DNA from 4 places in the Alteromonas pelagimontana genome. Region 4 is predicted to be linked to each of the others. Evidence: predicted binding sites of a transcription regulator. Region 4 holds the regulator's gene; each other region holds the start of a gene.
The links. Region 4 encodes MetJ, which represses methionine synthesis genes. Its sites were predicted from a motif close to TAGACGTCTAGACGTCTA; they were not measured.

Region 1 (5,954 bases), 1.9 Mb from region 4:
TGTTCGCGAAGTCACTGCGCAGCGTTTTTTCGGTTACGCGCAATTTGATTATAAACTTGCCACACCCGGCAGCCGCCTGTTCATGTACGGCGACTATGAAAATGACCAGTTTAACGGCTATAACTACCGGGCGTCTCTGGCTACCGGTTGGTCGCAACGGGTTTGGAATGATGACGAAAGTCTATTTAAATATAGCATAGGTCCAGGTTACACATTTGTATCGGCTGAGGATGGCACAGTGTCAAACGTCAATAACGGTATTGTGTTGCGAGCTTCTGCTGAATATCAATACCAGTGGTATACAGGCGCTAAATTTCGGCAATTTATCAGCACGGAAGCCGGGGCAGATAACATGAAGTCGCGGTCGGAAACCACCATGTCTGCTAATATATTTGATTCTCTGGCCATGAAACTGTCATTTGTACTAAGTCATGAAACCGCTCCGCTACAGGATGTCGAAGGGTTGAATACAGAAACTAGCGTGTCCATCGTTTACCGATTCTTTTAAATAATTCAAACGTTTTTGCACCAGTTAATGTAAAGGCAGCCTACCCAGCCATCATTGATTAAGGTGTAGATACGCTTACAGCGAAAACTTACGCGCACTGACTTATCTTCTTTTTATGCAGTGGTCGGTGTGGCACACGTATCAACATTAAATAGGAACTTTACATGAAAAAAACAGTACTTGTTACCGCACTTGTCGGTGTAATGGGCGCGTCTAATGCCATGGCGCAGGACGATCAAAAAGCGTTTTCTCTGGAAGGTGGCTTGGGCTTTATTTTTACCACGGGTAACACTGACAGCACGTCAATCAGCGGTTCATTAGAGTCACATCAGGAACTCGAGCGCTGGAGTAATGACTACAACATCGAAGGGCTTTATAAAAAAGAATCGGTAGAAAATGATGCAGGCGAAGATGAAGATCGTACTTCAGCTCAGAAGTTCTATGGCTCTGCGCAGGCAAACTACAAGTTGGATAACCCAGATTACCGTCTATTCGGCTTCGGTTCTTACAAAGATGACAGATTCAGCAGCTTTAATTATCAGTCGACTGTTGCTGCCGGTTGGAACCAACAGATTTGGGAAAGCGATCGTCAGTCTCTGGAATACTCACTTGGTCCGGGTTATACGTGGCAGGAAACGATAGAAGGCGAAAAGCAAAATGGTTTCATTGTTCGTGCTTCTGCAGCTTATCAGTGGTTGATTTCTGATACATCCAAGTTTACGCAGACATTGAGTACGGAAGTTGGTTCTGACAACACGAAGTCTCGTTCGGAATCTGCACTAACCGCGACTATTAGCGGAAATTTGTCAATGAAAGTCGCCATTAAATTGGATCATAACTCCAATGTAGACTCAGGAATTGAGAAACTGGATACCGAAACCGCCGTAACGTTAGTGTATAGTTTCTTTTAAAGAATGAAGAACGCCGCTGTGAGCGGCGTTTCTTATAATTTCGATTAGCTAAAACGATTAATGCAGGATGCGGGTTTTAATCGTACCGTCAATTTGCTGCAACTGAGCAAGCGCTTCATAAGCCTTATCCGCTTCAACATCCACTACTACATAACCAATATCGGCACTGGTTTGTAAGTATTGTGCAGCAATGTTAATTCCTTTTTCAGCAAAGGTCTGGTTAATTCGGGTAAGTACGCCAGGACGGTTTTGGTGAACATGCAATAACCTTGAACGCCCTGGATGATCGGGTAACGAGACTTCAGGAAAGTTAACCGCAGACAGAGTAGAACCGTTATCACTGTATTTGGCGAGTTTGCCAGCCACTTCAATGCCGATATTTTCCTGTGCTTCCTGAGTGCTGCCGCCAACATGGGGAGTAAGAATTACATTATCGAAATCTCGCAGAGGTGACAGAAATTCCTCATTATTGGATTTAGGCTCAACAGGGAAAACATCAATGGCTGCGCCATTTAGGTGCTCACTTTCTAGCGCATTGACCAGTGCATCAATATCAACAATGGTACCACGAGAAGCATTAATCAAAATGCTGCCTTTTTTCATGTGAGACAGCTCTTTCTCACCAATCATATTTTTGGTTTGTGCCGTTTCCGGTACGTGCAGGGAGACGACATCTGAGGTTGCCAATAAGGCTTCCAGCGTTTTAACCTGCGTAGAGTTCCCTAACACCAGTTTATCTTCGATATCAAAAAACTGGACTCGCATGCCCAAATGTTCGGCTAAAATGCTTAACTGGGTACCGATATGGCCATACCCAACAATGCCAAGGGTTTTGCCGCGAGCTTCGTACGAACCAACCGCACTTTTTTCCCATTCGCCGCGGTGCGCCTTAGCATTCTTCGAGGGCACGCCACGCAGCAACAAAATTAGCTGCCCAAGCACCAGTTCTGCGACTGACCGTGTGTTTGAGAAGGGGGCGTTAAACACAGGAATTCCGCGCACCTGGGTAGCGGTCAAATCTACTTGATTGGTGCCAATACAAAAGCAGCCTATAGCAACAAGTTTCTGAGCGGCTTCGACAACGGCTTCAGTAATGTGAGTGCGTGAACGAAGGCCAATAAAATGCACATCTTTTACTTTTTCAATTAATTCATCCTCAGGTAACGATGTTTTCAGATATTCTATATTGGTGTAGCCGTTGTTCTTAAAGGTTTCCACAGCACTATGGTGAACACCTTCTAAGAGCAGAATTTTGATTTTATCCTTGGGAAGTGAAACTTTACTCATTGCCTTTGCTCTCAAACTGAAGGGAAAATAAAAAGACATCTGGACGTCTATATGGATAAAATAGCAGAAGTCGTAGGTGGTTAAAAGCGCTTTTTTACGCAAGTGCTGTTGGTTTAAAGATTATCTCTCAGAAACAACGTTACATTGCTTCTATCGCAGTATTAGGTTTGCGTACTGAAGCTAAGGGAATAAACCAGCGCAAGAAGCTGACGCCATGGCATCGGCTTCTTGCATGAATGTTACTTGAAGGTGGCTACACCGTTATCGGTAGCGGCAAGGACCACATCTGCGCCGCGTAAGGCAAAAATCCCATTAGTGACAACACCCGCAATATTATTGATGGTGGCTTCTAACTCTCTGGGATTAATAATAGTAAGATTGTGAACATCAAGAATGACATTGCCGTTGTCGGTAATAACACCTTGCCGATAAACCGGATCTCCACCTAATTTCACCAGCTCCCGCGCTACATACGAGCGAGCCATGGGAATCACTTCTACAGGTAAGGGGAACTTTCCCAGTACGGGCACTTGCTTTGAATCATCGACAATGCATACAAACGTCTTGGCTACAGCGCAAACTATTTTTTCTTGCGTTAATGCTGCACCACCGCCTTTTATCATATGCTTGTGTTCAGTGACTTCATCAGCGCCGTCAACATAAATAGAAAGACTATCAACGTCATTTAGTTCAAAAACTTCAATGCCTAGCGCTGACAGACGATCAGTAGACGCTTTAGAACTGGACACCGCACCAGCAAAGGTGTGTTTGATGGATGCGAGTGCATCAATAAAAAAATTCACGGTGGAGCCGGTACCGACTCCAATGACAGTATCAGGTTTAATGTATTCCAGAGCTGCCAGTGCAACAGCCTGCTTTTTTGCGTTCTGATCCATAACCACTCCTGTTCGGTTTTGTCGAAGTTTACCTGAAAATTTACCGCGATTGGCAATCAACAGTTAACTTTTTAGTGATTCCTTTTTGTTCGGATGATTTGAGTGGGAGTGATGACGCCATCAAGTGGCACATCCCAGGGTTGAATGGGTAGCGATTCTGCCTGTTGGCAGTCGTGTGCAACGCCAAAAAGTAACGGCTGTTGGGCGTAGTTTTTCAAATTCGCTAAAGTGCGATCATAAAATCCCCCCCCCATGCCAAGACGATTTCCTTGCTCATCAAATCCGACTAACGGCATAAATATAAGCGTATGTTCACTTAGCAGCCGTATTGCCTGGCAGGCGAGCTGTGGTTCAGCGATATTAAACCTGTTTCTGGTCATCGAGGTATGCAGGTGGTAATCCAACATCAATAAATGCGTTTTGGTAACAGGATGAAGTACAGGCAGGGAAGTGGCAATGTCTCGCTGCCAGCACGCAGCAAGAGTAGGCGCCAGGCTCACTTCTCCGTCATTGGCTAAGTAGGCCGCAATCCGCTTTGCCTGAGCGAGTTCCGGCATACTCTGCACCTGCTGGCATATTTGCTGTGCAGCTTGTGCCTGCTGGTTTTGAGATAGCGCGCGGCGGGCTTGACGAAACTGTCGGCGTAACGCCATACGATCATTAATAAGAGACATCTTTTTATTTTTTATCTTCGCTTAAATATTGATTTAGAATATGGATCAACGCGCCAACTTCAACAGGTTTAGTAAGAACGGCGTCTAAGCCATCGGCAAGCAGTTTGGTTTTATCAGTAATGGCAGGGTTGGCTTTAATAGCAAGTTTTACGTCACTAGCGGGCGCTTGCGCGTCGGCAATATCTTGCGCGGTAGGTGGTGCAACAGGAATACTTATTTTAAACGTTGAGCCGCTGCCCGCGTGGCTTTTAACCGTAATCTGACCTTCCATCAAGTCAACTAAGCCTTTGGTAATGGCCAAACCTAGCCCGGTGCCTTCAAATTTTTTCGCATCGTCAGTACGATGATACGGTGAAAACAGGCGTTGCTGTTCTTCTTCACTGATGCCGATACCTTCATCCTTTACTACCAGAACAAGTTGCTCCTGAGCATAAAAAATCTGGCAGATCACGTTTTTAGTGGCAGGTGTATATTTAATGGCGTTGCTAAGTATGTTTAGCACAATCTGACCAAATTTAGTGTCGTCCAGTTTCATCACTGGCGGCAGACTGTCATCGATGTGCCACTGAAAGGTTACATTCTCGTCTTCAGCGCGAACATTCATTAACGTAAATAAATGAACAAAAAAATCTTTGCTGGTAATCACTCGGGGCAGCAGTGTTAATTTACCGGTTTCAAGCTGCTGGATATCCAGAACCGAGTTTACAATTTCTAATAATCTGTCTCCGCTCTTTACGATGTGGGTAAGCGATTCCGAAAAGAACTCCGGTAAATTTGTCGCTTTGGCTTCCTTTTTCAGTAACCTGCTGAACGTATTAATGGCGTTCATTGGCGTACGAATTTCGTGGCTTATATAGGATAGAAATTCAGACCTGAAATGATTTATTCGTCGCAGTTCCTGGTTTTTCTTTCTAAGCTCTAACTGCGAGATGACCGCCCGACTTAATGTTTTTAATGCTTGCTTCTGCGTACAAGTCAGCGTTTTCGGTTTGCTGCTAAGCGCGCAAAGCGTGCCGATGGCGTGTCCGTTGGGCGTGATCAGAGGCGCGCCAGCGTAAAAACGTATATTGGGGCTTTTCTCTACTAAAGGGTTATCTTTAAAGCGAGGGTCTTTTGATGCGTCGGCAACTTCAAATACTTCGTCCTGCAAAATGGCGTGAGCACAAAAAGCGACATTGCGCGACGTTTCGGTTTCATTAATACCCACTTTTGATTTAAACCATTGGCGGTCAGAATCTATTAAGCTTACCAGGGCGATGGGAGTACCGCAGATTTGTGAGGCAAGTTGTGTGAGTTCGTCAAACAGCGCTTCAGCTTCGGTATCAAGAACGTCATAGCTCAGCAGGTCGGAAAGACGTTGTTCTTCGTCAAATGGCTTTGGAGCAATATGCATGAATCAGTCAATCCTCAAAATAAAAATCAGCAAAGGATGACAATGTAGACACTGGAACCCTCCGCGGGTTCCAGTATCTACCTAACCTGAAACAGGAATAATACTAATCCACCTTGATGTGTGCTCACTCAGCGCATCAGTATGAATTGCTTATAACGCGTAAGTGGAAACAAATAAGTCTTCCAGGCCTTTGCGATCAACTTCGGTTGCTACTTTGACCTTACGCGCATTTAGCCACAGTGGGCTGGCGGTGGTGCCTTCAGGTGCGACAACGGTTTGTCCGCG
Region 2 (5,954 bases), 1.8 Mb from region 4:
CCTACTGCCGTCATCGTCTGAGAGATAATCCTGCAATAACGCCACATCAGAGGGATAATCATCTACATCGCCATGAAGATTGCGCCGAAGGGCCCGAGCGGTAGCCATATCTGTTCCGGGCGCGCGGCCTAGCCCTAAATCAACTCTGTCCGGGTACATTGCGGCCAATGTGCCAAACTGCTCTGCAATGACTAGCGGCGAGTGATTGGGCAGCATAATACCGCCAGCGCCAATTCTAATTTTATCGGTGACAGCACCGACACCTGCCAGCATCACCGACGTAGCGGCGCTTGCTACAGCTCGCATGCCATGATGTTCGGCCAACCAAACGCGATGGTAGCCGTTCTTTTCAGCGGTGATTGCCAGCGAATTAGTGTTTTGAATGGCATCTCTGACGGTTTGATTTTCGCCCAGCGGGGCAAGATCAAGAATCGAAAAAGGGATCGGGGAGGACATAACTGCTCCAGTTATTCGGATTGATAAATTAGTAATAGGGGCTTTTCGCTGAAGGGCAAGATATCAAAAGCTGGATCGATAAGTTATTGCGATGGCTGGCGATGTATTTACGTCAGGTTTTTTACAGTCTCTGCTTGCGTGAGAGGCTGCAATGGCAAAGATGCTGAACAGGAAAGGTCAACATGCCCCAATTAAAACCTCGTCTCTCTTCCTACTAAAATGCAGTTCGGCTTACAATTTTTACCGTCGATCATAATTAACCGGCTTTTCTGGATACTGATAAAATCCCTCACGCAGTAAGGTCTTAAAGCGTTCCATCTCGCCCTGCAATTTCAGTTGTTTCAGGCCCTTGTTGAATAGCTCCAGTATTAAGCGTTCATCAGCATTACCTTTGGGCACGAGTAAATGCGTCGTTACAGAGGATATGCGCGGTTCTATGGTCTGAATGCTGGCGCGATCAATCTCGTTGAAATCTTTCTGCAGGATGTACCAGCCCGTTAACTGATCAATCGGGAATAAATCGATATCGCCGTTAATTAACGCATCGAAGTTGGCGTTGTCGGTGGGGGCGGTAACGATTGTAGGCGCAGATTTAACATAAGCTTCTATTTCATCGGTATACAAATAATCTTTCGTGATCCCCATCTTATATTGCTTTAGATCGCTCAGCGCTTGCCAATTCTTCGGACCAGTTTTTTTATTGACGTAAAAAACAAGATTCTCTACCGATATCGGATCACTGTGCCAGAATTCACGCTCGCGGGAGCGGATGAAATTGCCGTAAGATACTGCGTCATATTCGCCCTTGCGCGTCGCTTCAAGCGCCTCTTCCCACGACATTGCGGTGAACTCGACGACCACCCCGGTTTCCAAGAATGCCTGCGTAATAATATGATTAATATAGCCGCTGTGTTCCATCGAAGTAGACGTATAAGGCGCGTATTCCGTGGTCGCTATCTTAAGTTTAAGCCAGGCGTGGGCAAAAGCCTGAGTGGGGATCAGGGTCAGCAAAATTAAAAAAGTTAGTAGTAATCGCATTGCATCGCTCTAAAAGTAAACGCCAACACTGATATTCAGCCGGTGCGTAGTTTCAGGAAAATCCTCAAAGTCCAATCCAATACCGGAACCGCCGGCAAACCACATGTTTTTTCCTTGGATACTGTCGACATAAACAAACAACTTGGACCAGCCAAAGCTGCAACCATTCACCCATTGCGTGCTTGATCGTCCTGCATCAATGTCTGGACTTATGCGGCTATATTCAGAATAGCATTTAATATCAGACACCGATTTGAACTTATATGGCAACGTGTAAACCAGATTGGAAAGATAAGTTTTACCCGCACTGGCTATCAGAAAAGGGGCTTCATAGGCAGACAGCGCCAGGCGATCAGCAGTTTGTCCTTCAGGTACGGCTAAATTATATTCATAATCAGTGTATTGTAGCTCTAATTTCACCGGGCCTTGTATGTGACGAACATGAACTGCGTACGCCGACATGTCGCCATCGTTTAGCGTGTCGAGATTAAGCACGTCGCCATGCTGATAAGAAGCGCCGACTTCTGTGAGGGATCGTGGAATAAACGTGCCCGTGTAATTCACGCGCACGTTATATTGACCGTCTTCCTGATTGCGAAATTCACCATCATCGGCAATATCAAACGAATAGCGACCAAACTTTCCCGCGTTGTTATATTCATCATTGAGAAAGTAGCCCGCCTGGAAAGACCATCCAGCGCGTTCATATTCAGCTACGAAGCCAGCGTCATAATCATCTTCAAAACCGATATAGTAGTTACCTGAGAACCAGAAGCTGTTAGAGGCGAAAGGTAACAAGCCAAAAGGCACTTTGGTTATTCCAGCTGTAACCTTGACATATTCATCATGGGTATAGGTAAGATCGGCGTAGCGAACGGTGTTAAAATCGGTATTTTCATACCATCGGTAATCTGCTTTATAACTAAATTTTTCGTACTCGCCAGATACCGTCAGACGCAACGACTCAAACTCCAAACCATCGCGTAAAGCGGGTTCCTGCCAGTCTCGGTAACTATAATTTAACCTGACATGTCCGCCGATTTCGAACGGCAATTCTTCTGCCATTGTTATGGGCGAAATTGTGGCAAACGCGCTAATTGCCAGGAACGTTTTGAATCGTGTTTTCATACCGCAATCCTTGCATATATCAGCGAATATATAAGATAAAAATGAATTTTTATCTGCCGTGTAAGTTAGTGTGCTTTTGTAGAAGGGTACTGTATCAGCGGAAGTTGGGATCACAGTGGCGCTACTACTTTACCTGAAAAGCTCTGCAACTGCGCCAAACATCCTTCGGGAAAGGCGGCGGTGAGTGCCTTTCGATCCAAGGTATATAGTGAGAGTGGATTTAGTGGAGAAGCCAATGATCAGGTTGGGGCGTGGCGCTAAAAAACAGCGGGAAAATTTGTGCAGTACAATTTATTTTCAGTTTCTCGGTTGACATATAGACGTCTATACGGCAAATTGACCTGCATGAAAACAATAATAATTAGCACCACCGGCATGATGATTATTACCACCTCTATGAGGGCGGTCGCTGGCTAGTGCGCAAATGCAACAGACACCGAAAGCCCGCCCTCCAAGAGAGCGGGTTTTTTTTTACCTGACAAGCTGTAACGATTGACGTAGCGAAAGAAACCGGAAGGAGCAACAAATGAAAGTGTTAAAGTTTGGTGGATCATCTTTGGCGGATGCACAGCGGTACCTGCGCGTGACCGAGATTAGTATGACCACCCACCAAACCGATGGCGCGGCTGTGGTTTTGTCTGCTCCAAAGGGAGTTACCAACGCGCTATCTTTACTGTGTGAACAAGCGGCGGCAAATGAAGACTACCTGCCGCTTTTTGCCAAACTTGATGAAACTGTCACCGGTATTGCACAAGAGCTAAAAGAAACGGTTGAGGATTTCGCTTATCAAGATGTTAACGATTTTATCCAGACACGGCTGCGCAAACTTAAGCAACAACTGGAAGGCATTAAATTACTTGGCTGCGCGCCGGATAACGTCATAGCAGGCATCCTGAGTCTGGGCGAGTACATCAGCGTAACCTTGTTTAGCGCCATTCTTTCGGCAAAAGGCGTAAACAACCTCATTATCGATCCCGCCACTTATATTCTTGCAGATGGAGATTATCTAGATAGCATCGCTGATGTCCCGCTTAGCAAAGCGCGGTTTTCTGATGTACAAACTGATGGCAGCGTGTTTTTAGTTATGCCGGGCTTTGTCGCCGCTAATGACGCGGGAGAGAAAGTGACGTTAGGGCGTAACGGCTCGGACTACTCAGCAGCCATTCTGGCCGCTTGTATAGAGGCTTCATGCTGTGAAATCTGGACCGACGTAGATGGCGTTTACAATGCTGATCCTAACCAGGTGGAAGGTGCAGTGTTACTGGATAAGCTCACCTATCAGGAAGCCATGGAGTTGTCTTACTTTGGGGCGAAAGTGCTCCACCCCAAAACCATTGGCCCAATTGCGCAACATCATATACCTTGTCTGATTCGCAACACGTTAAACCCTGCTGCGCCAGGGACTTTGATAAGCAACCAGGCCAGCGAACTCTGGACTTCGGTAAAAGGGATTTCGCAGCTTGATAATATCACTATGTTCAATGTGGCAGGCCCCGGATTAAAAGGCATGGTGGGAATGGCCAGCCGCGTGTTTGAAGTGATGTCAAATGCCCATATTTCAATCAGCTTGATTACCCAGTCCAGTTCCGAATACAGCATCAGTTTCTGCATTCAAAGCAAAGACGCCGCGCGAGCGTTAAATCTGCTGGAGGATGCCTTTGCACTTGAATTACAAAACCAGCTGCTAGATCCCATTGAAGTGCGACAGGATTTGGCAATTGTTACGCTGGTGGGTGACGGCATGCGTCATACTCAAGGTCTCGCGGCACGCTTTTTCAGTGCGCTGGGGCAGGCCAGGGTGAACAATGTCGCCATTGCGCAAGGCTCTTCCGAACGTTCTATTTCTACCGTTATTGAAGCCAGCGGCGCAAAAAAGGCCGTAAGAGTTATCCATCAGAACTTTTTCTCTAACCGTCATACTATCGATGTGTTTTTAGTTGGATGTGGCAACGTGGGCACCGAGCTACTGGCGCAAATCGCCAGACAACAACCTTCGCTGTTGAAACGCAATATCCAGCTTCGGGTTTACGGTATTGCCAATAGTCGTAAATTATTATTGGATGGGAATGGGATAGATGTTGCCAACGACTGGAAGGCATCGCTGGCGCAGGCCACAGAGAGCTTCTCCATCGACAGACTACGGAAATTTGTAAATGACAACAGCCTGGTAAACCCGGTCATTGTGGATTGCACCAGCCATGCGGGCATTGCATCGCAATATGTGGATATGATGGAAAATGGTTTCCATGTAGTGACGCCAAATAAAAAAGCCAACACCGACAGCCTGGCCTATTACCGTAAACTGCAAAAAACTGCCTTGCGGACCAATCGGCAGTACCTTTACGAAACTACCGTGGGTGCTGGTCTGCCAGTTATTGATAACCTGCAGAAGCTTTTCAGTGCAGGAGACGTGTTACATAGTTTCCAAGGCATCTTATCCGGAAGCTTATCCTACGTTTTCGGTAAGCTAGAAGAAGGAATGTCGTTGTCTGAGGCGACATTATCTGCAAAATCCAACGGTTACACAGAGCCAGATCCCCGTGATGATCTAAGCGGCATGGATGTAGCGCGTAAACTGCTAATTATGGCACGTGAAGCGGATTTAGAGCTTGAACTTACCGATATTGCCATTGAATCTGTGCTACCAGAAGGGTTTGCCGAAACCTGCAGCGTAGATGAGTTTATGACGCAACTGCCCAGGTTGGACGCGGATTTTGCCAAACGAGTGGAGCAGGCTCGAGCCGAAGATAAAGTATTACGGTACATCGGCAGCATTGAAGGCGACAAGTGCAAGGTTACGATCCAGGCAGTGCCGCTGACGCATCCTCTGGCGGCGGTAAAAGACGGCGAAAATGCGCTGGCCATCAGCAGTGACTATTACCAGCCAATCCCTTATGTCATTCGGGGTTATGGTGCCGGTGGTACAGTTACTGCTGCTGGTGTATTCGCGGATGTACTACGTACAATGCCGTGGAAGCAAATGGGCCACTAATTCAGGATGAGTGTTATGAAAAAAACCAGAGCTTATGCTCCAGCGTCGATCGGTAATGTGAGTCTTGGATTTGATGTTTTAGGTGCTGCGTTGCAACCGGCGGATGGAAGTTTGCTGGGCGATGAAGTAGTGGTAGAAGATGCCGCGCAGTTTCAGTTGGCTGTTGAAGGTGAGTTTTCTACAAAATTACCGCCAGACCCAGCTACCAACATTGTTACTCATTGTTATTATTATTTTGTTGAAGAATTGGCAAAGGCCGGGCATAAAACCCGTCCTGTAGCCATGACTTTGTACAAGAATTTGCCTATCGGCAGTGGGTTAGGATCCAGTGCAAGCTCTA
Region 3 (5,954 bases), 1.6 Mb from region 4:
GCATTTAAACAGTTTTGCGATGCTTTTCTCGTGGCTATTTTTTCCGGATTTGCTTGTAGCCTGGCAATATATTCGTCGGCTTTTCCGATAAAATCAGCAGGCATGGTACCAGCTATGCGGCGTTTAAATTCCTTGGCCAGATCAGGGTGTGCTTTTTCATATTCATCAAAGCGCGCATTCCAGTCACTTTCAGCTTTAGCGCCGCTGTCTTTGGCGTTCCATTCGGCATAAATGTCTTCAGGAATTTCAAATGGCGCGGCAGTCCATCCCAACTCTTCCCGTGCGGCTTTAATTTCATCATCGCCGAGAGGCGAACCATGAGTGGCTTCAGTCCCTTGTTTGTTAGGAGAGCCAAAACCGATAATGGTTTTACAGCAAATCAGGGTCGGCTGCCCGGTATTTTTGCGGGCTTCTTCAATCGCTTTGCGAACTTGCTCTGCATCATGACCATCTACATTTGCTATTACGTGCCAGCCGTAGGCGCGAAACCGTCCAACCGTGTCATCGGTAAACCAGCCTTCAACTTCACCATCTATGGAAATCCCGTTATCATCATAAAACGCAATCAGCTTTCCAAGCCCTAGAGTTCCAGCCAGCGAACAACTTTCGTGGGATATTCCTTCCATCAAACAGCCGTCGCCTAAAAACACATAGGTGTAGTGGTCGACAATATTGTGGCTACCTTTATTAAATTGTGCGGCCAGAACCTTTTCTGACAATGCCATGCCCACAGCGTTGGCAAGACCTTGTCCTAAAGGACCTGTGGTGGTTTCTACACCGGGAGTATAACCATATTCGGGATGTCCGGGAGTTTTTGAATGCAACTGGCGGAACTGTTTTAGTTCTTCGATAGGAAGATCGTAACCGGTTAAATGCAGTACCGAATATTGCAACATGGAACCGTGACCATTGGACATCACGAAGCGGTCTCGGTTGGGCCAGGCAGGATTACCCGGGTTGTGAGACAAATAATCGCACCAGAGAACCTGAGCAATATCAGCCATTCCCATGGGTGCTCCAGGGTGACCGGCTTTAGCTTTTTGTACTGCGTCCATACTTAACGCCCGAATGGCGTTGGCGAGTTCACGACGAGTTGGCATGATGTCTCCTTGTATTTTACACATTAGAAATGTCATACGTGATCACCAGCGTTTAGCTCAACTAAATTTCCCAGGAGTAAGCATCACTGTGGTTTGATTTAGCTGGCCTCTCTGCCGTTACAACGACCTCGGCTTATTCTTACCCAGGCGCACAACCAGTTCAATAAATTTTGCGGAATTTATTGTTTCGAATACAGACGTAACGGACAGACAGCACTGCGGGAAAGAAAGTAAACCAAAAACGTCAACAATTCGTAACAGATAGACTTGTAGACGTCCAGAAGTAAAGACTGGTAATTTAAAGCAATATTGATACAATACTGCGCTTATTTTTGGTGATTAACCATTACGGAGAGTTTATGGCAACGCATTTATTTACTTCGGAATCCGTGTCTGAGGGACATCCGGATAAAATTGCCGATCAGATTTCTGACGCCGTGCTTGATGCCATTTTAGAGCAAGATCCGCGCGCACGTGTAGCTTGCGAGACCTATGTTAAGACGGGCATGGTATTGGTTGGGGGAGAAATTACCACCTCAGCATGGGTTGATATTGAAGAACTTACCCGCCAAACGGTAAAAGATATCGGTTATACCCACTCCGACATGGGTTTTGATGCAGATTCCTGCGCGGTGCTTAACGCTATTGGAAAACAGTCACCGGACATTAATCAGGGTGTCGACCGTCAAAGACCAGAAGATCAAGGCGCTGGCGACCAGGGGCTCATGTTTGGCTATGCCAGCGATGAAACCGATGTATTAATGCCCGCCCCTATCACCTATGCTCATCGTTTAGTTCAGCGTCAGGCTGAGGTAAGAAAGTCAGGTAAGCTGGGCTGGTTACGTCCGGATGCGAAAAGCCAGGTTACTTTTAGGTATGAAAATGACAAGCCTGTCGGTATTGATGCCATTGTGCTTTCAACGCAACACAGTGATGCAGTATCTACTGAGCAAGTGCGTGAAGCGGTGATGGAAGAAATCATTAAACCGGTAGTACCTGCTGAGTGGCTAAAGAAAACCCGCTTTCATATTAATCCTACAGGGCGTTTTGTCATCGGGGGGCCAATGGGAGACTGCGGATTAACGGGCCGCAAAATCATAGTTGATACTTACGGTGGCATGGCGCGTCATGGAGGCGGAGCGTTTTCCGGCAAAGATCCTTCTAAAGTAGATCGCTCTGCCGCCTATGCAGGCCGATACGTCGCTAAAAATATCGTAGCTGCAGGATTAGCAAAGCGTTGCGAGATCCAGATTTCCTACGCCATAGGTGTGGCTGAACCAACTTCCATCAGCGTAGAAACGTTTGGTACAGGTACAGTGGATGAGAAAACGTTGGTCGCACTGGTGCGGGAACATTTTGATTTGCGTCCTTTCGGACTGCTGAAAATGCTCGACCTGGAGCGCCCGATATATCGAGCCACCGCCGCGTATGGACACTTCGGCCGCGAGAGCTTTCCATGGGAAGCCACCAATAAAGCCGAGGCATTAAGAGCTTCCGTATAGTTAAGGGCGTATGCCCTTGGCTGTCCAAAAATTTCTGATTGATAGATCTGTATCAATTACGCTATGGGCGTTCTATTCACTGTTGCGAACCTTCGCTGCTCTATGGGCGAAGGCTCTGCAAATCCCGTCAGCGTACTTTCTCACCTCCTTACTCATAACGCGACAAAACACGAGCCCGCCTCATCAGGTAGTCGCGTCAATTTTTCTTCTTTCCCGACATCAACAGCCGAAAATTTAGAGCCAGTAAATTATACTAATACGCGCTGAGTGAGCACACATAAAGGTGGGTTAGTACTGAATACAACCCCTACAGAACGAAATTTTAAATAAGGCGATCAAATTTTTAAAACTCCCGTACACATATAAAATCAGCGGGAGATTAAAAAACAAACAATTCTTACTGCGAAATTTACTTATGCCTTCTACACTAAAAATAAACAAATCGATAAACGCTCAACTGTTATGGAAACGTGCAAATGAAAAGCACATGGAGTTTTGTCACTATTGCGATGATGGTAGTTGCCAATGCGACCGCGGGTGAGGCTGAGGGTATCAGCTCAATTACCAGCCTGTATGCATCGCCCTATCAAACGGAAATTTCTTATCGCAGCAAACGTCTGCCTAAATGGTCGTTTGGCGTTAAATATAATCGAAAGGTAAACTTCCATCCGCTTTGGGTCGACAGCATTAGTGAAAATCCCAGCATTGACTCTATTCGCTTATCGGCCGCGCGAATGATACCAATGACGAAATCTCAGCGAATTTTCGCATCTGTACAAACCAGTAACGATCATAACTTTGATGTACATGATTGGGTATATTTACCTGCCAATGCCGGTACTGCTGCCAGCCTGGGATGGCAATTAGGAGCGTCCCAGGATTTAAATCTTGCCGTTGAATATGAATATCGGGAAGTAGGAGAAGTGGATATAAGCTCCCTGTTATTGGGCGTGCAATATTACTTTTAGGTCATCGCTTCAAGAGTAAAACTAAGATTCAGCAAGCATAAAATCCACGATAGCGGCTGCATGAATTTGCGCTGTATCCAATACCGGAATACTCACATCCTGCTGCCCAATCAACAATCCGATTTCGGTACAACCCAGAACCGCCGCCTGAGCGCCATCCACTCCCATCTGCTCAATAATCTGCTGGAATATCTGGCGGGAGCTATCACGAATTTCGCCCCGGCAAAGCTCCTGATAAATAATATCGTGTATTGCCTGTCTGCCGGCCACATCTGGGGTGATCACATCAATACCCTGCTGCTTCAGGCGCGAAATATAGAAAGGTTGCTCCATGGTAAACCGGGTTCCTAACAGCGCGACCTTGCGCATTCCGGTAAGCTGACACTGCATAGCGGTCGCATCAGCAATATGTATTAATGGAACGGAAATTTGTGCTTCAATTTCAGGCGCGACTTTATGCATGGTATTGGTCGCTATCACCATTCCTTGCGCCCCGGCCTTTTCCAGATTAACGGCGATTTTTACCAGATGGTCTGTAAGTGATGTCCAGTCGTTATTATGCTGCCACTGGCTCACCGGCTGAAAGTCGACGCTGTGAAGCAGCAAACTGGCACTATGCAAATCGCCCATTCGCGCATTAATCCCACGGTTGATTGCCTGATAATAACTAACCGTAGATTCCCAACTCATGCCACCAATAATGCCGACAGTACGTTGTTTTGCCATTTCAACTCCTGCTTAATTACGATGATGCCAAAGACGTCTGAAGGAATGTTTGCTGAATCAACTCAGCATCAACACTGGCTCTATGACGAGAGCGGGACTGACGGGAGTACAAGTCCGATTTTACCTTATGCCATGACTTCATCTGAGCTTCGCTAAGTACATGCTCTAACGCAGACAACCTGAAGGTCATCATACGTCCAGCGCGCGCAAATAGTTGAATGAGCCACGGATTATCTACTACCCAGCCATCCGAATATGCTGTCTGCGCATTCAAGAATCCGTTGAGGCGATCGCACACCACGCCGCCATCAGAGCCAAAGCGCAACAGATGTTCCCGTGATATACCGTGTAACGCTTCTGCGCTGTTATCCCAGTGCTTCCAGTCGTCGTAAGGCTTTATCAACATGCAAAATCGTTCGCCATCACTTCGCTTTACCCCAATTTCGATGGGGTAGCTGCTGGCGCCAAAACCGCTGGCTTCCATATCTAAGATACTTGGGGGATATTGTCGAGAACGCACAGCCTGATGTTTGTTTAAAGGAATATAAATGATACGCTACGTGCAGACGGCCGCTTGTGCAAGTTTACTTTGCCATTAGCGTTCCCAAAGTCACATTTTAGGTCCTGGGAAAGAGGATATCAGTGTTGCGCCTAAGTAACTTTTCCTTCCGCACACAGCCGACACCAATGCAATAATCTGGTGTTTTGGCACGGTAATCGCTTAAAATTGAAGATATCACAGAATTTTACTCACGCTGCCAGGTAGTAACATGACCCAATCCCCGTTCCAGTCTGACCTGTCGGTTAATACCGATAAGGCAAGACAGCAGGCGAGCGCGCTAACGCAATTGTTACGCGTAGCGGTAGCTTGCGTGGCATTAGGTTTATCTGTGCTTTGTCTGCAATTTGGTACAGCATACCTCACCGCCCAACATTCCGAAGCCACGGTGAGTCGTTGGTTTAAAGGTCTGGAAATTCCGGCTGCAACAGATATCGAACTAATGCAAAAAAACCTGGAAAGCGTTAGCGAAATTTTACCCAGCGATGCTGGTGTGGAGTTAGCTCTTGCCCGTTTATATTTGCTACGGGGACAAGCGGAAAATTCTGAAGTATTTTACGAGGCAGCCCGTACCACGCTGAATGATATCCGCCTGGCTCAACCCACTCACTTCCAGCCCCTAGCCCTGCTTGTGCTATTGGATGACATGCAAAATATTCCCATTGCAGATGCAATGCCGAATATTGAAAAGGCATTAAGTGCCGGAGCATTCGAGAAAGAAACACAGCTAACTATCGGCCCGCTGATTGTGAAAAAATGGCAGCATCTATCCGCCCATGCGCAAGAGTTAGCTGGCCCCTTTGTGAAAAGCGCCTTGCGGGAAGAAGACACCAAACAACGTATGTACTCCGCTATGCGTGAATATGCTCTGGTAACGCCTTTTCTTAGCTATTCTTCAAATAAGAAAACATCTGCGGAGCTTAGGGAGATGGCAAGCTCGTTGATGAAGCACACAGAAAATGCCACTTATCGATAACTCTCTCAGCACATGTTCCCGAATTGTTATCGCTATAGCGATTCTACTGTATCCCTGGTTACACGGTGCTGAGCTACCTTGGGAACAGGTAAGCATGGCCGGATTTATTTTTGTAGCACTACT
Region 4 (5,954 bases):
GGTTAGGGCAAACGCTTTTCCTTTGCTTTTTAATTTTTTTGCCGCCGCAAACCTAGCATATGGCAAATCGCGTAACTGAGCTCGCTGCGGTTCAGGGTGTAAAAATGGAAATGCTTCACGCCTTCTTTCGCCATTACTTTCACCATTTCCATAGCAATATTGGCACCAAGTAAATTGCGCGTCGCCTGATCGTCTTCATCCAGGCCTTCATACATTTTATGTAGCCAGCCCGGAACATGAACATTGGTAAAACCGGCAAACTTGATTAGGGTCTGATAATTAGTTACAGGTAAGATACCCGGCACCAAATCAATGTCGATGCCTGCAGCAGCAGCACGGTCGCGATATCGCAGAAAGACGCTGGTGTCGAAAAAAAACTGCGTAATGGCTTCTGATGCACCCGCTTCCGCTTTACGTTTTAAATTAAGTAAATCAAATTGCGCATTGGGGGCTTCAGGATGCTTTTCTGGATACGCGGCCACAGAGATATCGAAATCGGCAACATCTTTGAGCAACGTGACAAGATCTGACGCATACATTTCGGTTTTGCTGAGCCCTGGTGGTAAATCGCCTCGCAAGGCGACGATGCGACGAATGCCGGAGTCCCAGTAGTCTTTCGCAATTTGTTTAAGCTCATCACGGGTAGCGTCGACACAAGTAAGGTGTGGCGCCGCAGTGACACCGGTCTGCTGATGTATACGCTTTACCACGTCATGAGTGCGATCTCTTTCACCGCTGTTTGCGCCATACGTGACCGACATATAAGCGGGCTTCAGCGGAGCCAGGCGTTCAACCGATTTCCATAATGTCTGCTCCATTTTCTCCGAATTAGGCGGAAAAAACTCAAACGACACTTCTATATCGCGTAATTCAGATAGCGATTGGTTCAGGGCATCAATCCCTTGAGCATAGGAAACCATAATACATGCACTCTAATAGACGTTTAGACGTCTAAACTACGGAATAAATGTCTAGACGTCAAGCTGTTTACACTGCTGAATTGACCTTTTCGCTACATTGTTTAGAATTTCAGCTCATAATATAAGAAATAGTAGTCTGAGAACTCGAATGGCAGAATGGAACGGTAAATATATTCATCCCTACGCAGAGCATGGGAAGAAAAGTGAACAAGTGAAAAAGGTCACGGTATCAATACCCATTAAGGTATTAAAGGAATTAACTGATGAGCGCACCCGCAGACAAATTAATAATCTGCGGCATGCCACCAACTCCGAATTGCTGTGTGAAGCGTTTCTACATGCTTTCACCGGCCAGCCTTTGCCGAATGATGATGATCTGCGCAAAGACAACCCGAACCGTATTCCTTCGGTAGCCCGCCAAATGATGGAAGAAATGGGTATTGACCCTGCGGTGGATGATGAAGAATAGCGAATTTTACATGCAGACAAACGGCATGGTTGTGCTCACATTATTGTAATGTTTTGCGGGAAGCGCTGCGGATGATCTTAATGCAATAACAGTGGTAGATTTTGCGCCACCTTGCTCAAGGTGGCGTCTATGCGCCGTTTATATTGTCCGGTTATTTCATGTAGTTTTCGGTTAAAGATTCGACACGGGCAACACCTGATCTAATTGCGGCGTTTGCCACGGCTGTGGCAATTTGCGAACACAGTCTTGGGTCCATTGGCTTGGGAATAATGTATTCTTTACCGAAGGATAATGTTTTGGAGCGGCTGGCTTTCAATACTTCTTCTGGAACAGGCTCTTTTGTAATGGCACGAATGGCTTCTACTGCTGCTACTTTCATTTCGTCATTAATGGCTGAGGCTCGCACATCCAGCGCGCCCCGGAATATAAACGGAAAACACAGCACGTTGTTTACCTGATTGGGGTAATCGGAACGGCCCGTAGCCATAATTAAATCAGAACGTACTGCATGGGCTAATTCTGGCTTAATTTCCGGATCCGGATTGGAGCACGCAAATACAATTGGATTAGCGGCCATAAGCGCCAGCGTTTCTGGCGGTAATACGTCAGGTCCTGACACGCCCACAAAAATATCCGCGCCGTCCATTACATCTTCCAGCGTACGCTTATCGGTATTGTTCGCGAACAGGGCCTTATGCTCAGTCAGGCCCTCGCGGCGAGTGTGGATAACCCCTTTACGGTCGAGCATATAAATTCGCTCCCGCTGGGCACCGCATTTTATCAGTAGCTCCATGCATGCTACAGCTGCAGCGCCGGCGCCCATGCACACAATTTTTACGTCCTGAATATTCTTCCCTTGAATTTCCAGCGCATTCAACATTCCAGCAGCAGTCACAATGGCGGTGCCATGTTGGTCGTCATGAAAAACGGGAATTTTACAGCGTTTGATTAGCTCTTGCTCAATTTCAAAACATTCGGGCGCTTTAATGTCTTCTAGATTAATACCGCCGAATGTGTCGGCGATATTTGCCACCGTGTTGATAAATTCTTCAGTGGTGCGATGTTTGACTTCTATGTCAATGGCATCAAGGCCTGCGAAGCGCTTGAACAGTAATGCTTTACCTTCCATTACCGGTTTTGATGCGAGAGGACCAAGATTGCCAAGCCCAAGAATCGCGGTGCCGTTGGTGATAACGGCGACCATATTTCCTTTCGCGGTATAGCGATATGCAGCTTCTGGATCTTCCGCAATTTCTTTAACTGGCTCAGCCACGCCCGGACTATAAGCCAAAGCAAGATCATCAACACTATCTGCGGGCTTTGATAACTCAACCCGAATTTTGCCTGGGGTAGGATAAGCATGATAATCGAGAGCGCGTTGTCTAAAATCTGACATTATTTCCAGTGTCCTTTAATGAGGGTTTGAGGTTTCGCCAATCCGTCACAGTTTTCAGCAGCTTGAGGGCGGCTTTGGTTCCGTGTTTAGAATAAGCCAACACGCGTTACGCCATATATAGAACGCCCAGCACGTTGTTTTTCGAGCAACTGTACCACAGCACTATTCATAGCACATATCTGATGAGGATGTTTCCTTTCAATTCTCGCTGAGTGATGTAAGCAGGTGGCAAGCTTGCAGCCGATATTGCTATACATGGAGTGTAGGATAATTATTTCGTCTGGTGCGGGGGCGCGAGGAGGAAGATATTGCCTAACGCTGATTGGAAAAAACAACAGAGATAAAAAAAGCGCCATAAGGCGCTTTTCTTTGAAACGGATTGAGGCTTATTTTTTGGCCAAAGCACCGAAACGCTTTTTAAAGCGGTCTACACGACCACCGGTATCAACGTTACGTTGTTTACCAGTATAGAACGGGTGACAGTTTGAACATACGTCCAAGTTTAAATCTTTACCTAAAGTAGAACGAACTTCAATAACGTTACCGCAAGAACAAGTTGCAGTCATTTTTTCGTATGTAGGATGAATATCTTGTTTCATGGGTTACCTCAGAATCAGGCCGTATCGCAATCCAGCCCGAAGCTGAACACCATACGCAACTTATATTAAATACAAGACTTGAAACAGCCTTGCCGTAAAGAGCGGCGCATATTAATGTATGGCGCCTTCCCGATCAAGGGATTTTGCAATTAAGTTGATGAAAATCTAATCGCTATTCCCCCCGCACAGGATTGGGTATAGTTAACTAAATAGTGCCGGCTGTGCTGGTTTTCAAGGGGAGTGAGCGGCAATATGGCATTTATCGAGGTCGCAGTACCAGTACCTCTGAGGCAAACTTTCACTTACTTTTCAGATAGGACACTTGTGCCAGGTTTACGGGTGTTGGTGCCATTCGGCAATCGCGAGCTTATTGGGGTAGTAATAAAAGACGCCCCCAGACCGGCTTCACCAGAAAAAATAAAGCCCATTAAAAAAATTTATGATGAGCAACCTGTGCTTGATGGATTGCTCCTCTCACTCTGCCACTGGCTGTCACAATACTACCACCATCCGGTTGGTGAAGTAGCTCATACGATGCTGCCGGTGCTACTGCGCAAAGGGGAATCTGCGCAACCGCAACCCATGCAGTTTTACAAAGTTGCCAACAGCGTAGATGTCGAAACATTGCACACCTTGAAACGCGCGAAGAAGCAGTACGCCTTGATAATGGCGTTGCAGGAAAGCCCGTTAGAGCTGTCATTGCTACGGGAGCAGTATTCCGCCTCAATAATTAACGCAGTCAAAGAAAAAGGCCTAATCGAAACCTTTGAAAAGCCAGCCAGTATCGAAGATAAATCATGGTTGGGAAAGCTGAAGATAGCTGAAAGACCGGTGCCCGATCCCGAACAGGCCATTGCTGTCACGGCGATTAATCAGCAAACCGGAAAGTTTGCGCCATTTCTGCTTGAAGGCGTAACAGGTAGCGGAAAAACCGAAGTTTATCTACAAGCCATTGAGCCAGTACTTCAGGCGGGTAAACAGGTGTTAATTCTGGTGCCGGAGATTGGGTTAACGCCCCAAACGGTGGATCGCTTTCGTCAACGCTTTGGCATAGAAGTAGGGGTTTTGCACTCGCAGCTCAATGACAGCGCCAGACTAAGAGTGTGGCAGCAAGCGCGTGATGGCGAGCTGGGAATTATTATTGGCACTCGTTCAGCTATTTTTACCCCACTTAAATATCCCGGCATGTTAATTGTTGATGAAGAACATGACGAATCATTTAAGCAGCAGGATGGGCTGCGTTATCACGCGCGGGATCTTGCAGTCATGCGTGCGCAGGAATCGCAGATGCCGCTGGTAATGGGTACCGCCACGCCATCGCTGGAAACATTACAGAATGCGCTGGGAAAACGGTATGGTCACCTTCAGCTCACGCGTAGAGCCGGTGGCGCGCAAGTCACTCGCCAGCATATTCTGGATATAAAAGATCAACCCGTGCGTTTTGGTATTGCTGAGGGAATGTTAAAGATTATTCGCCAACATCTTGAGCAGGGGAATCAGGTGCTGGTGTTTATTAATCGGCGGGGATTTGCGCCTGCAATTCTGTGCCATCATTGCGGCGAGGTAGAACAATGTCATCGTTGTGAGCGACCCTTTACCGTGCATCGTGGTCATCGCCGCTTACAGTGCCATCACTGTGGTGCCACCAGACCAATACCTTCATCCTGCTCTCATTGCCACAGCCCGGATTTAGTAACCGAAGGGGTGGGAACTGAGCAACTTGAGCAAGGTTTAACGCAGTTGTTTCCTAATGCGTCGCAGGTGCGAATCGACAGCGATTCGGTACGGGGAAAAGATAAGTTGCAGCAAATATTGCAGGATATTAATCAGCAAAAATACCAGTTACTGATAGGCACGCAAATCCTGTCTAAAGGACATCATTTTCCTCACGTTACGCTGGTAGTGGTACTTGATTGCGATGGTGCGTTATTTAGCGCAGATTTTCGGGCGGCCGAAAAGCTGGCACAGTTGATCACCCAGCTTGCCGGGCGTGCGGGGCGAGCCACTAAGCCAGGTGAAATGTGGTTACAAAGCCATAATCCGGCTCACCCGCTGTTACAGGACTTGGTGCAAAACGGCTATCACCATTTTGCGAGGCACGCTTTGTTAGAAAGAAAAATGGCGCTGCTGCCACCGTTTCAGTCTCAGATCTTGTTGCGCGCAGAGGCAGTTCAAGCCGAGCAGGCGTTTACATTTTTGCAGCAGGCAAGACAGTATCTGGAAGATGCGCAATTGCAAGTAATGGGGCCCATGCCCAGTTTGATGGAAAAACGCCAAGGCCGATATCGGTTCATTTTAGTTGCCCAGGCCGCGCATCGAAAGCCGCTTCACAATGTGGTTCGGCTGGCACTTCCGGCAATAGCTGCTCAGCCGTTAGCCAGTCGAGTACGCTGGGCGCTGGATGTCGATCCTACAGATTTTACATAGTTTGCAGTGGCATAGAGTTTTTGCGTAATATCCGGGCAGCATTTTACGCTTATAACGGTTACACTGGAGCCGCGGTTATCAGTGAATCTTGTCTCTTTGCTTAGTCATTAACGTTTACGCGCTGTCGCACGAGCGGCAAAATG

Region 1: the regulator MetJ is predicted to act here: its motif matches at 2,739-2,756, upstream of serA (phosphoglycerate dehydrogenase).
Region 2: the regulator MetJ is predicted to act here: its motif matches at 2,940-2,957, upstream of thrA (bifunctional aspartate kinase/homoserine dehydrogenase I).
Region 3: the regulator MetJ is predicted to act here: its motif matches at 1,363-1,380, upstream of metK (methionine adenosyltransferase).

Annotation. Positions count from the first base shown of each region.
Region 1 is NZ_CP052766.1:841,535-847,488, reverse strand. It holds gene CA267_RS03960 (DUF481 domain-containing protein) at 1-508, shown strand, start outside; gene CA267_RS03955 (DUF481 domain-containing protein) at 673-1,419, shown strand; gene serA (phosphoglycerate dehydrogenase) at 1,477-2,706, opposite strand; gene rpiA (ribose-5-phosphate isomerase RpiA) at 2,946-3,602, opposite strand; gene CA267_RS03940 (5-formyltetrahydrofolate cyclo-ligase) at 3,674-4,276, opposite strand; gene CA267_RS03935 (GAF domain-containing sensor histidine kinase) at 4,281-5,669, opposite strand; gene CA267_RS03930 (nucleoside hydrolase) at 5,820-5,954, opposite strand, start outside.
Region 2 is NZ_CP052766.1:946,831-952,784, reverse strand. It holds gene CA267_RS04410 (LLM class flavin-dependent oxidoreductase) at 1-456, opposite strand, end outside; gene CA267_RS04405 (substrate-binding periplasmic protein) at 697-1,494, opposite strand; gene CA267_RS04400 (porin) at 1,504-2,622, opposite strand; gene thrA (bifunctional aspartate kinase/homoserine dehydrogenase I) at 3,149-5,614, shown strand; gene thrB (homoserine kinase) at 5,630-5,954, shown strand, end outside.
Region 3 is NZ_CP052766.1:1,146,828-1,152,781, forward strand. It holds gene tkt (transketolase) at 1-1,100, opposite strand, end outside; gene metK (methionine adenosyltransferase) at 1,460-2,602, shown strand; gene CA267_RS05235 (hypothetical protein) at 3,079-3,570, shown strand; gene CA267_RS05240 (aspartate/glutamate racemase family protein) at 3,592-4,296, opposite strand; gene CA267_RS05245 (hypothetical protein) at 4,313-4,780, opposite strand; gene CA267_RS05250 (hypothetical protein) at 5,067-5,831, shown strand; gene CA267_RS05255 (O-antigen ligase family protein) at 5,815-5,954, shown strand, end outside.
Region 4 is NZ_CP052766.1:2,743,367-2,749,320, forward strand. It holds gene metF (methylenetetrahydrofolate reductase) at 30-920, opposite strand; gene metJ (met regulon transcriptional regulator MetJ) at 1,069-1,389, shown strand; gene CA267_RS12045 (malic enzyme-like NAD(P)-binding protein) at 1,541-2,785, opposite strand; gene rpmE (50S ribosomal protein L31) at 3,172-3,384, opposite strand; gene priA (primosomal protein N') at 3,637-5,811, shown strand.